2 linked regions of the Rhodopirellula bahusiensis genome follow. The protein of the gene in region 1 interacts with the protein of each later gene in a pairwise test. Links are inferred from orthologs where the notes say so. Each region holds a gene or a part of one and is shown on either strand. Other genes may lie near its edges. The genes, in order: ribD and accC.

What was found.
Region 2: the proteins of ribD (region 1) and accC interact in binary tests that used the Escherichia coli proteins (3 or more experiments, as listed by UniProt). The link is inferred for Rhodopirellula bahusiensis from one-to-one orthologs.

What each region holds. Positions count from the first base shown.
Region 1 is NZ_NIZW01000037.1:20,863-27,545, reverse strand. Bases 2,058-5,056 are described here. They hold ribD (bifunctional diaminohydroxyphosphoribosylaminopyrimidine deaminase/5-amino-6-(5-phosphoribosylamino)uracil reductase RibD), read left to right. Parts: upstream 2,058-2,949; coding sequence 2,950-4,164; downstream 4,165-5,056. Other genes in these bases: CEE69_RS29015 (vWA domain-containing protein), read right to left, coding at 4,161-5,056; CEE69_RS29025 (tetratricopeptide repeat protein), read left to right, coding at 2,058-2,950. In the rest of the region: CEE69_RS29030 (hypothetical protein), read left to right, coding at 1-575; more of CEE69_RS29025, read left to right, coding at 656-2,057; more of CEE69_RS29015, read right to left, coding at 5,057-6,683. UniProt on the Escherichia coli protein: Converts 2,5-diamino-6-(ribosylamino)-4(3h)-pyrimidinone 5'-phosphate into 5-amino-6-(ribosylamino)-2,4(1h,3h)-pyrimidinedione 5'-phosphate.
Region 2 is NZ_NIZW01000027.1:7,008-13,494, forward strand. The notes cover bases 2,329-5,131. They hold accC (acetyl-CoA carboxylase biotin carboxylase subunit), read left to right. Parts: upstream 2,329-2,955; coding sequence 2,956-4,308; downstream 4,309-5,131. Other genes in these bases: CEE69_RS25905 (M24 family metallopeptidase), read left to right, coding at 2,329-2,359; accB (acetyl-CoA carboxylase biotin carboxyl carrier protein), read left to right, coding at 2,450-2,950; CEE69_RS25920 (NAD-dependent epimerase/dehydratase family protein), read left to right, coding at 4,460-5,131. Also shown: alaS (alanine--tRNA ligase), read right to left, coding at 1-1,016; more of CEE69_RS25905, read left to right, coding at 1,253-2,328; more of CEE69_RS25920, read left to right, coding at 5,132-5,455; CEE69_RS25925 (RNA polymerase sigma factor), read left to right, coding at 5,580-6,215; CEE69_RS25930 (serine/threonine-protein kinase), read left to right, coding at 6,223-6,487. UniProt on the Escherichia coli protein: This protein is a component of the acetyl coenzyme A carboxylase complex; first, biotin carboxylase catalyzes the carboxylation of the carrier protein and then the transcarboxylase transfers the carboxyl group to form malonyl-CoA.

The sequences.
Region 1 (6,683 bases):
ATCTTTCTTATCGCTTTGTCAGTCGGTGTCGATGGTGGTGGAACGAAGACGGAATCGTCGTCCGGGTCCGTTATCCCGAGCTGGAACTCAAAGTCGACCACAAGGTCTGGTTTCGCCGTCGTCCCGATGACCTCAGCCAATTTTGGGATCTTCAATTGGTTCAGCACGAGATGGATCACATCCGTCTCTCAACCGATCCTCGAGTGCTGAATCGGTTTGAGACTGCAGTGCGAGGGAAAGAGAGTTTACGGTTCCGTTTGTCGGAAATGCGATCTGTTCTTGGGGAAGGCGCTGTGCCAGAGCACATTGATGGGCAAAGTCGAAACGCTCGCTCAGGTCGAAACGGCCGGTCATCGGGCCTGTCTCAGGATCAAGTTCGAAAGCTGATCAATCAACGCGTTCGCGCCCACTTCGACCAAACCGTCGAGCTGGTTGAGATTCGCTACCGAGAACTGGATCGACAAACCGCACACGGGTCGTTTCCCGTCCCCAGTGACGGACCTCTTCGACAGTGGCTCGATCGTTCATCGAGCGAACCAACGGACGAAGCTGCTTCTGATTTGCCGGAAGGCTGAAACTAGCCGCGATTCGGTTCAGCGATCCACGCTTCTTCGCGGGTGAAAGTCGACATTGCGCTGAAACGCTTGAAATTGGATTGCCTGACAATCCCTCGGCGGATCGCATCTTGGGACACATCGTTCGGCGTGGTAAGTTGCCAGCTTCACTCGCTCACTCGGCAGCCAAGCTGTCCGCACGCCTCCATTTATTGCGACTGTTTATGTCCATCGACACTTACTCGATATGCCCTTGCGGTAGCGGCAAGAAGATCAAGTTTTGCAAATGCAAGGATTCCGTCCACGAACTGGATCGTGTGCTGAAGATGATCGATGGGGGCCAACTCGTCCCCGCTTTGGACCGATTGAGCACAATCCTTGAAGAGCACCCCGACGCTGCGTGGGCGCTCGCGATTCGCGGTCGTTTGTTCATGGATTTGCGTGAATACACGTCGTTGGAAGAAAACGCAGATCGATTCCGTCGCCTGCAACCGTCCAACCCATTGGCGCTCACGCAAAGCGCCGCGGCAGCCCTTTTCCGTCAGGATTTGTCGGCCGCGACCGAGTTGATGTTGGAAGCATTGACCGAAAGTGGTCAGACCGTCGATTCGTTCGTTCTGGACGTCGCTTCGCTGCTGGCATACGCATTGGCGGGCAATGGCATTTTGCTCACCTCGCGTGTGTACGCCACCTTGGCTCTGGTCTCGACGGGCTACGAAGACAGCCGGATGGCCGCAAATGTGCTGCAACAGATCAATGGCGATCCATCGGTCAATCAATTGGCAAAAGCCGTCCCAAATCTCATTCCGCCGCCGGAAAACGCCGATTGGGTCGAACGATACGACGAAGCCGCCTTGTTGCTTTCCAACAACAAAGTGGCACTCGCCCAAACCAAATTTGAATCGCTGCAACGATCCGCACCGCTTCAGCCCGCCGTGCTTTCCGGTTTGCTCAACTGTGCCATCTGGAGAGGCGACCATGCGACTCAAACGGACATGCTGGTCAAGCTTTCTCAGTGCGAAGAGCTGAGCTTCGACGAGCGTGCACGATTCCTCGCAATGTCGCAAATGGCCAGCCCCGATGCCGATGGTTTGGCCGTCGATCACTTGGAATTGAGCGCCGACGTCGAGTCGATCGACGAATACCAAATGGCGATGATCGCGAACCCTCGCTTCGAAGAACTACCAGCGGACGCGTTGGAATCGGTCAAACACGAGAGCGACGTTGCCCCGCGATCTGCATTCCAAATTTTGGACAGCAACGTGCTCGGCGAAGGCGACAAGCTAACGGCTGACAACCTTCCGGTCGCTCTTGCAGCGGTGTTCCTGTTCGGCCGCGAAACTGACCGTTCGGCTCGACTTCAGATCATCGGTCTGCCAGCGTCCAAGCGGGCTCAGGTCGAAGAATTGATGAACGAAGTCGCTCCCAATCTCAGTTGGACCCAAGCGGACGAGATCGGCAAGTTGCCTCTGACGATGATCGCAACGCCACAAATTGGCGGAATCCGACCAGAGCACCAGTCCGACCTGGATTCGGTTGTCAAAGAACTGATCAGCAAACGTGTGCCGGAAACACTTTCAACAACGCCCGTCAAAATGCTCGGCGGCGTGTCGCTGAAGGATGCGGCGAGCGACGAAAGCAAATCCCTGCTTCGTGCTGCGATGATCCGCTACATCGAGGGCGAAGACAGCTTGGTCGCCCGAGACGAAGAGTTGATCAATCAGCTTTGTGAAATTGGCAACGTCCCGAAGGTAGAACGTAAAAAGATCACCGGCGAAGAACTCGAAGAGATTCCCGGCAGTGACCTGGATCGCATCGACCCGTCCGATCTGGACCCCGAAAACCTGATCTACCTGATTCAGCGTGCTCAGCAGATCTCCGCGACTTCGATCGGCCGACGTGCCTCGAAAGCCTTGCTCGAAGCGGATACCGAGTCGGTGGACGATGGGCGTTTCATCGGTGCCAAGATCATCGCTTATTCGTTCTTGATGCAACGAGCGACCGAGTCGGATGAAGCGGTCGATTACTTGGACAAAGCCAAAGTCTACGCCGAAGAACACAAGCTTTCGGACGCTTCCCTTTTGCTGGCGGAACTCGGACTTCGACTACGTCGTCAAGAAATTGACTTGTTCCAAAACACCGTGCAGGCCATCGTTCAGAAGCACAGCGATAACCCCGAGGTGATGGGTCGGTTGCAGCAAATCTTGGCTCAACTCGGACTCATCAATCCTGATGGAACGCCTCGCCAAGGTCCGGGCATGGGCCCACCTTCGCAGGAACCTGCAGGCGGTGGACTTTGGACTCCCGATGGCGAATCCGGCGGCCCAGCTCCTGCGAGCCCAGCGGGTGGTGAAGCTTCCGGTGGCGGCAAACTTTGGGTCCCCGGAATGGACTGATGCCAAACGATTCCAACGCGGCCGCGAACGGTCATTCGGCGGAAGATATCCGCTGGATGACCAAAGCAATCGAACTGGCTTCGCAGGGTCGAGGCAAGGTCGAACCGAATCCCCCGGTCGGCTGCGTATTGGTTCGTGACTCGATCTGCATCGGCAAGGGCTACCATCAGCGATTCGGCGGACCTCACGCCGAAGTCGAGGCATTGTCCGATTGCGATGATGCATCCGGAGCGACCGCGTACGTTTCGTTGGAGCCATGTTGCCACCATGGCAAGACACCGCCTTGCGCGGATGCGTTGATACGAGCGAACGTCGCCCGAGTCGTGATCTCAGTCGTCGACCCATTCGACCAGGTTGATGGCGGTGGGATCGAGAGACTCCGCTCCGCGGGCATTGAGGTGATCACCGGCGTTGCAAAAGAAGAAGGCGAAGAACTCCTCGCCGCCTACCTCAAACGTGTCCTTACCGGCATGCCGTGGGTAATCGCGAAGTGGGCGATGAGCCTGGATGGACGCATCGCGACTAAAACCGGCGAAAGCAAGTGGATCACAGGCCCGAGTGCACGAAGCGCCGTTCATGAACTCCGTGCCAGCGTCGACGCGATCGCAGTGGGAATGGGCACTGTTCTAGCAGACAACCCCTTGCTGACCGTGCGTTTGCCCAAGCCGACGAAAATTGCGACTGCCGCTGAAACTGACGCGAAAACCGCGAACAATTCCGGTCCGCTGGTTCGCTTGGTCTATTCCCGCTCGCGAGTCCCGGACTTGCAAAGTCAATTGGTCCAAACGGCGTCGCAGACTCCCACATGGCTGGTCGCGGGACCAGAAATCGCGACTGCGGACTTAGCAAGACTCGCCGATCACGACGTCGAGACCTGGCAATGTGAAACCATCGATCCCGTGGAGATGGTTCGCCAATCACTGCTTTGGCTGGGCAGCAACGACAATCCTCGTGGGCTTGCGATGACTCATCTGATGGTCGAAGGCGGCAGTCAATTGCTTGGCAGCTTCGCAGCCGCCGGGCAAATCGACGAAGTGCACGCTTTCATCGCTGGGAAATGCATCGGAGGCCATTCTGCACCAGGACCGGTGGGCGATCCGGGAATCAAAACATTGGCCGATGCGACGTCGCTGCGAATGAGCCGCATGGACTCATTCGACAACGACGTGCGATTGATCTATCGCCGGCAGATTGCCGCGACCGAGACGACTTAGTTACCAAGTCCGCCGAAGCCACCGCCGGCTCCGCCACCCGCGTTGCCGATTCCGCCGCCGGCACCCTGACCCCCATCTTCGGTATCACCGGAGACGAAGTTGAAGGTGGTGATCTCACCAATCTGCGAGAACTGCGGTGCAGGACTGATTCGAACGTAACGACGATCCGCCGAGATGATGGCCAAGGTCGACATCGAAGCACCTTCCGGCAAGGTTGTGATTTCCGGTCGGTAGCCAACACCACCTTGTGGATTGAAACCGTTGACACCGTTCAAGCCACCCGTTCCGAATGGCCCACCGTTCGCCCCTGGGATCAACGAGGGATAGTCGCTGAAGAATTCCTGCAACAGTTCACGGTTGTCTCCCAATGCGTTTGCGGCTTGAGCATTCAATCCGCCACCAGCCGCTGGGCCAACGAACTGCCCCAATGCTTCATGACCGGCGTTGCGGCCGAATTCAGCCAGGTGTTCCACTTGGGCTTCGGCGAGCTTCTCTTTTCTTTGTCCTTCTTTGACTTCAAAGATCACCAACGCGTTCTGTTCCATCAACGGAATGTCTTGGCGAATGAACTTCTGCTCAGGACGTCCCACATCGGTCAAAATCTCGACGGTGACTTTTCCGGTTGAAACGTTGCCCCAGATGCGTCGCAGCAGGACACGATATTCTCCCGAGAAACCTTTGGGACAAAGGTATGTTTCTGAGACTTGCCCAGTGGCATCGTCCTGTGCACCCGGATAAGCGTCGCCAAGCAATGTCCCACCGCTGGTGCTGTTGGGTGAATCCAACGAGCAAACCGTTCCGGATGGTTCTTCAACGGACAAATCAACGTCCGCGTCGCCGGTCCAACTGACACGCACGATTGCATCGTGCGAAGCAGCACGTCGGAGAGCTTCGCTAAACTGCTTGGCCGAATCGCTGTCGCCTTCAGCCATCAACTCTTGATGAGTTGCACGAGCCAACAAACGAGCCTCTTCGACCAGCGGTTGGAACTTGTCGCTCCACGCCAATCCCAAGACACCTTCGCAAGCCCAAGCCAAATCGGCGGGTTGATCCAAACGTTTTGCCAGCCGAAGTCCCATCACATAAGGTTCACGACGGTCTGCGTCGGCGGCCGAAATTTGACGACATAGCTTCATGGCAGCCGAGAGCTGACCCATGTCTTCCAAACGAGCAGCGACGTTCAGCAGATCCTCAGGGGTCTCAGCAAAGTCAGCAGCCGACAGCAGAGCCCGTTCGACTTCTGAATCGGGTGCATCCGTTGCGGCCAGCGACAAGGCGTACGCTTGATACATCCATGGTTGGATGTGTCCGGCCGAGATCGCACCGGCGATCACCGCACGGATCTCGTTGAAGTGAGCCTTCGATGCTTCTTTATCGCCGGCTTCTTCTGCTGCCGATGCCTTCACATTCAAGTGTGACACGGTGGCACGAACTCGGCGATCAAGGATAGTGAGAGCACGAGCCGATTCGACTTTCCAATTTGCAAAGTGCTCCGACCAAACTTGATCGACCGACTTTCCTTCTGGAACGTCGAGACGAATCGCACGGTCGATGTTTTCAACCGAGCCAGCATCGGACGATTGAGGCTCGGTCGAGGCAGCAGGCGAGTTAGCTTTGGATCGTAGCGAGGCGTCATCAGGAACGACGAACATACCTCCGCCGCCACCCATGCCGCCCATACCACCGCCGCCCATGCCTCCCATGCCGCCGCCCATGCCGCCTCCCATTCCTCCGCCCATGCCGCCGCCCATTCCTCCACCCATGCCGCCGCCCATACCGCCGCCACCAAGGCTGACGATTGGCACGACCAAGTCACCGACGGGATAAACCTTGGTTACCAGGTTGTCTTCCGCGGCAGTCACGGTGGTGATGTTCAGAACCTCGTCTTTGATCATGTAAGTCAAGTTCTGGTCACGCAGCATCAAACGAAGGAACGAACGCAGCGAAACGTTTTCCAGCGAGATGTTGACAGGAATGTCTTCCGACAAACCTTCGCCTTCCAAACTGAAAACGTCAATTCGGATTGGAATTTGACGATCTTCACTGATCAGACGAATCGCATCATTCAACGGCGTGTCGGGAAATTCGTACGAGACCTCATCAGACAGACTCGCTTCGATGCGTCGCTCTGTTTCGCTGTCGCCCACCAATTCGATCGATCCGTAACGCTCGATGCGTCGACGGCTCAAACGCTGCCAGGTCTCAGCTTCTGGGTAAACGATCGGCGGGTCATCAACAAAAGGAACCGCCGACTTCAGAACCAAAGAGAACGCGTCCACAAAGTTACGCTCACGCAATTCGCGATAACGACGATCGCGAGCGTACGTTTGCAAAGCAAGCGTTTCATCTGTCACGTGACGACCAAGGACGCTGTCGTCAGTGATCGTGTCACCCGCCAACGCAGCCATCTCCAACGAAATGCCACCATCGGCTTCTGTGTAACGCCCTTCGTCAATCAAAGCATTCATCTGCGACGACAGACGCTTCAAGCGATCTTCCCGTCGATAAGTTTCTTGCAA
Region 2 (6,487 bases), on another replicon or contig:
CGTTGGGTCGTTTGGCCCAGTTCTGGGTAAGCAGCCTTGGACGCATTCGCGACAGCTTCGACCAGCTTGTACAAGAAAGGCTCTCGCAAATTCATTTGGTACCCGTCCAACACCGCGCGGCGAATCAAACGGCGAATGACCGAGCGAGCGTCTTTGGGTCCGGGGTACACGTTTTCATGAACCGCGAAAACGCTGGCTCGCGCGTGGTCAGTGATCCGGCGAAGTCGCCGCCCGTTGTCACTCTCGTATTCGTACTTCACACCGCAGACTTCCGACGCCGCTTCGACAATCGGAAACAGACTGTCGATGTGGAAGTTGGTTGGCACGCCTTGCAAGACACTGGCGGTTCGCTCCAGCCCCATACCGGTGTCGATGTTCTTGCTGGGAAGCGGATGCAAGTTGTCCGGCGGCGTTCCCACACGATTGAACTGGGTGAACACCAAGTTCCAGATTTCGACATCGCTGCCGTCTTCGAGTTGGTAATAGATTTCGCTGCAGGGACCGCAAACTCCGTCGGGCCCTTCGCTCGGAGCGGATGCCGGCCAAAAGTTTTCGTCTTCTTCCATTCGCGAAATGCGTTGGGTCGGCAATCCGATCTTTTCGTGCCAAATCCCAAACGCTTCGTCGTCATCCTTGTAGACCGTGACCGTCAATCGCTCGCCGGGGATGCCCAACCACTTCTTGTCGGTCAAAAATTCCCACGCCCAGTGGATCGCTTCTTCCTTGAAGTAGTCGCCGAACGAAAAATTGCCCAGCATTTCAAAGAACGTGTGGTGAAACGCGGTCCGGCCGACATTGTCGATGTCACCCGTTCGCAAACACTTTTGACAGGTCGTCGCACGAGTGAAGTCCAGTTTGACCTTGCCGAGAAAGTGGTCTTTGAACTGGTTCATCCCCGCGGGGGTGAACAAAACCGAAGGATCCCAAGCCGGAACGAGCACGTCGCTGGGTTGGCGGACGCAACCTTTGGTCTCAAAGAACGCCAGATATTTTTCGCGGAGTTCGTCAGTTTTCATCGGGATGTGCGGGTGGGTTCAACGGGGAAAAGATCGGGGATTGAGCCAAGTGGGCTCGCGGTCCATCGTCGGCATGATATCAGTCGATGCCCGACGGGTGACAGGTGCCGAATTTCGGCCCACAATGCCAGCCCGCACAGTGCCAATCGCCGGGCGGCGGCTTCCGCCTCGGTCCGTCGACGAAAAGCATCTGCCGCGAAACGGCCGACTCAACATCACCACTGGATATCGACTTCATGACAGAGCGTATTGAACGACTTGTGCAATCCATCGCCGATTCGGACCAGCAGATGGACGCGATTTTGATCTGCAGCGAAGTCAACGTGCGATATCTCAGCGGATTCACCGGCGACAGCACTTGGTTGCTGGTCCGTCCCGACGGCAAAGCAACGCTGCTGTCCGATCGCCGCTACGAAACCCAAATTGCCGAAGAATGCCCGAACCTGGAAAGTGCGATTCGGCCGCCCAGCCAGACTTTGGTCGCGTTGCTGGCGGAGTATCTGGGCGATTTGTCGCTGAAAACGATTGGCTTCGAGGCTGATCACGTGCAAGTTTCCACGCTTCGGAAGTGGCAGGAACAGATTGAAACGATGGAGTGGGTCGATACCAGCGGATTGGTCGAAACACTGCGTTCGATCAAAGACGCCGATGAGTTGGCCACGATTCGGCGTGCCATCGCGATTGCCGAGCGAAGCTTCCTCAGCGTCACCAACAAACTGACGCCGCAGATGACCGAACTGCAAATCGCTCACGAACTCGAAGCGACGATGCGAAGTCTGGGAGCGTCCGGAGTCGCCTTCGACGTGATCGCGGGGGCCGAACCCAGCGGTGCCCTGCCCCACTATCACCCTCGCAACATTGCCCTGGCAGATTGCCGAACGCTGCTCATCGATTGGGGGGCTCGCGTCGACGGATACTGCAGCGACTTGACCCGGACACTGCACAAAGCCGAAGTGAGATCAACGACCGCCGATCGATTTGAAGCCGCCTACCAAGCTGTTTTGGAATCACAAGAAGCTGCGATCTCCGCCATTCGCGACGGGGTGGAAGCCATCGAAGTGGACCGAGCGGCTCGCCAGGTTCTGCAAAAAGCGGGGCTGGGCGACGCTTTCAAACACGGGCTCGGACACGGGTTTGGATTGCAAATTCACGAGGATCCACGCATGGGCCCGATGTCGACCGAGGTTCTCCGCGAGGGGATGGTGATTACTGTAGAGCCAGGCGTGTATTTCGAGGGCGAATTTGGAATTCGCATTGAGGACGACATCCTCGTCACAGCGGATGGATTTGAGCGTCTGAGCACCCTTCCGAAGGGTCTCGATGATTGTCGTCTTGTTGTGTAAAACGTGCAAACTTAATCTTCACCCACAAAAGGTTGCTCGGATCCCATCTGGATTCGAGAAACATTGGACTTTGCAGGTATCGGACTTCGTATGAAATCGGAAACACCCGACGACGGGGATGTGTTTGACATCGATCGGATTCGCCAGATCGTCGAGTTGATGGAACAACACGAACTGAACGAAGTGGACCTGCAACAGGGCGACGATCGGATCAAACTGACTCGTGGTGGAACAGCTCCCGCCATGATTCCCGCGCCCGCCGCAGTGGCTCCCGTTGCAGCACCTGCGCCGGCCGCCGCTCCCGCTCCGGCCCCAGCTGGTGGCGACGCCGGCGGTGACACTGCCGGGACGATCACCATCAACTCGCCGATGGTTGGCACGTTCTATTCGAAAGCCAATCCTGAATCGCCGCCGTTTGTCAAAGTCGGTGACGTGGTCAACGACGACACCGTGATTTGCATCGTCGAGGCAATGAAGGTCTTCAACGAGATTCCTGCCGAATGCCGCGGGAAGATTGTCGAGGTGCTGGTCAGCGATCAACAAGCCGTCGATTTCGGTAAACCTTTGTTCCGCGTCCAGGTGGACGGCTGAAGTCTATGTTTGAACGAATTTTGATCGCCAATCGAGGCGAGATTGCGCTGCGTGTGATTCGCGCCTGTCGCGAAATGGGTATCGAGTCGGTCGCCGTTTACAGCGAAGCCGACAAGGACTCCATGCACGTCAAGTTGGCGGACCACGCGTACTGCGTTGGCACCAACCGAAGCGCTGACAGCTACTTGAAAATTGATCGCATCATCGCCACGGCCGAAGTGGCCGGCGTCGACGCGATCCACCCCGGTTATGGCTTCTTGGCAGAGAACGCTCAGTTCAACGAGCAATGCCGCAGCAGCGGGTTCGAATTCATCGGCCCCTCGCCAACCGCGATGGACAAACTGGGCGACAAGAACACCGCTCGTTCGATGGCGATCGCGCAAAACGTCCCCGTCGTTCCCGGCAGTGATGGATTGATCGCGGACTTCGATCGAGCCATCGACACCGCGAAAGAAATCGGCTTTCCCGTGCTGATCAAAGCCACCGCCGGTGGTGGTGGCAAAGGCATGCGGGTCGCCGAGACCGAAGACGTTCTTAAGAGCCAACTCGAAGCGGCTCGCAACGAAGCCATCGCGGCATTCGGCAACGGTGGCGTGTACCTGGAAAAATTCATCCAGCAACCGCGTCACATCGAAGTCCAAGTCATCGCGGACTCGCACGGCAACGTGTGCCACCTGTTCGAACGTGACTGCAGCGTCCAACGGCGCCACCAAAAACTCGTCGAAGAAGCCCCCAGCCCCGACCTGCCGCAAGACCGCCGCGAAGCGATCTGCGATGCCGCCGTGCGAATGATCGCTGGTGCGGATTACGCTGGCGCGGGAACGGTCGAGTTCATTGTCGACAAGGACTACAACTTCTACTTCATCGAAGTCAACGCGCGGATCCAAGTCGAACACCCGGTTTCAGAAATGATCACCGGCGTGGACCTGATCCAAGAACAAATTCGCGTCGCCGCTGGTCTGCCGCTGTCGTTCCGTCAAGAAGAACTGACTTGCACCGGCCACGCGATCGAATGCCGGCTCAATGCGGAAGATCCAACGAAGAACTTCCAACCTTGCCCTGGGCAAATCAAATCGATGTTCGTGCCTGGCGGCATGGGCGTTCGATTCGATTCGCATGTGCAGACCGGTTACGTGGTGCCTCCGTATTACGATTCGATGATCGGCAAACTGATCGTCCATCGCCCGACGCGGGAACAAGCCATCGCGACGATGCTTCGTGCTTTGAAGGAACTGCAGGTCGAAGGCATCACCACAACCGTCGGTTTCCACAACTGGATCCTCCGAAACGAAGCCTTCGTAAACGGCACCGTGGACACCAAATTCGTCGACCGAAACTACGAAGGCCAAACGTCTTAGGGTTGCGTCACCGCTAGGAAAAGTCGTTCTGGCCGTAGCGGAAGTCGCCAAGACTTTCGGCAATTCACGATGCAGACCGAAACTCTTGACGAGTTCCGCTACCCCATTGGTCGATGCCACTCCTGATTCCGTTGGTCCCCAAGGAATAACCATGCGAGTCTTTGTGACTGGCGGCACTGGCTTGCTGGGCAACACGATCCTTCGCCAACTGTCGGGCGCCGGACATGACCTGATCGCTTTGGTGCGAGGCGAACCCGATCCCCAGGTCTTCGATGGGATCAACACGACGTTCGCTCACGGCGACCTCCTCGATCAAACCGCGATCGAAAATGCGGTGGCTGACTGCGATGTGGTCATTCACTCCGCCGGCATGATCCACCTGGGTTGGAAACGCCTCGACGACAGCATGGCCGTCAACCGCGACGGCACCCAAACCATCGTCGACGCCTGCCTGCATCACGATTGCAAACTCGTTCACGTTGGCACCGTCAACACGCTCGGTATCGCGGACCGCAACGGCGTGGCGAACGAAGACACTCCGCTGGACCACGCAGGCGGGCAAATCCCGTGCAGCTACGTCCTCAGCAAACGAGCTGGCAACGAGGTCGTTTTGCAGGGCGTCCAAGATGGCCTGAAAGCCGTCTTGGTTCACCCGGGGTTCATGCTCGGTCCCTGGGATTGGAAACCCAGCAGCGGCCGGATGCTTCTGGAAGTCAGCAAAGCCTGGCGGCCGCTCTCACCTTCAGGCGGCAACAGCACCTGCGATTCGCGAGACGTGGCCGCCGCCGCCATCCGCGCCGCTGAAAAGCTGATCAGCAATAAAATCCCCGCGGGCCGGCAATACATCTTGGCTGGCCACAACATGCGATACCTCGAACTGTGGAAAGCCATGACCGAGGCGATGGGTGCCCGCCAACCGCTCATGCGTGCCGGGCCGGCTCAGCGATGGATCGCAGGAGTCGCCGGCGACGTGGTCGGCAAACTGCTGCCACACGAAGTTGACTTCAACAGCGCCGCCGTGGGCATGTCGAGCCAATACCACTACTACGACAGTTCGCGAGCCCAAAGCGAACTCGACTACAAAATCCGGCCGTTTGAAGAAAGCCTGGCCGACGCTGCGAACTGGATCCGCCACCACCACCAGTGAAGCTGGGCACAGACACAATCGCAAGCACCAGGATTTTCGCCATTTTCTAAGATTGGGCGCAATGTTTGGCTCGGACATCCGTGAGACTCTTTGAACAGTCGGTCCACCCACCTGGAACTGCGTTTTGGATTTCGATTCCACCGCCGCCGAACCAACGACTCGCGCAAGTCTGCTTTTGAGACTGCGTGATTCCAAGGATGAATTCGCCTGGGCCGAGTTCTCTGCCGTCTATGAGCCGGTGATCTACCGCCTGATCAAACGGCGTGGGGTGCAGGACGCGGACGCTCGCGAGATTGTGCAAGAGATTCTGATGTCGGTCGCCGGTGCGATCGAGCGGTTTGACGTGACCGCCCAAGGCTCTTTTCGCGGTTGGCTCAGCCGAATCACGCGAAACGCAACCATCGACCGACTGAGATCGGTTCAGTCTCGCCGCGAACTGAATGGAGGCAGCAGCATCGTTCGAATCATCGACGCCGTTGCCTCCAACGAGCAAGGCATCGACGGCACTCAACAGGACGCAGAATTGTCGCACGAGTTTGATCGTGATCATCGCCAACAATTGTTTCGCTGGGCCGCAAGCAAGGTGCGATCACGCACGGGCGAAAGAAACTGGATCGCGTTCTGGCGAACCGCCGTGGAGGACCAATCCATCGCGGCCGTCGCCTCCGACCTGGGCATCTCCGAAGGCTCGGTCTATGTCGCCAGGTGCCGAATCCTCAAACGGATTCGCGAACTCGTCCATCAACGTTTGAGTGATTGAACGCATCATGATTGCCAAGCAAAACCCACACTTTGAATTGGACAAGCTACGAGAGTTGCTTGACGAGCGATTGTCTGCCCCCGAAGCGGATCGCATCGAGTTTCATCTCAGCAATTGCCAGCATTGCCGGTCGCAACTACAGGAAATTGCCGGCGAGCCCATGTGGTGGGACGAGACAGTCGAAGTCCTCAGCAAGAGCACCTTCATCGACCAAAGCAGCCGGCCTGCTTCTAAACCCCCGAGCGATCCGGCCGAACCCCAGCGATCCTTCG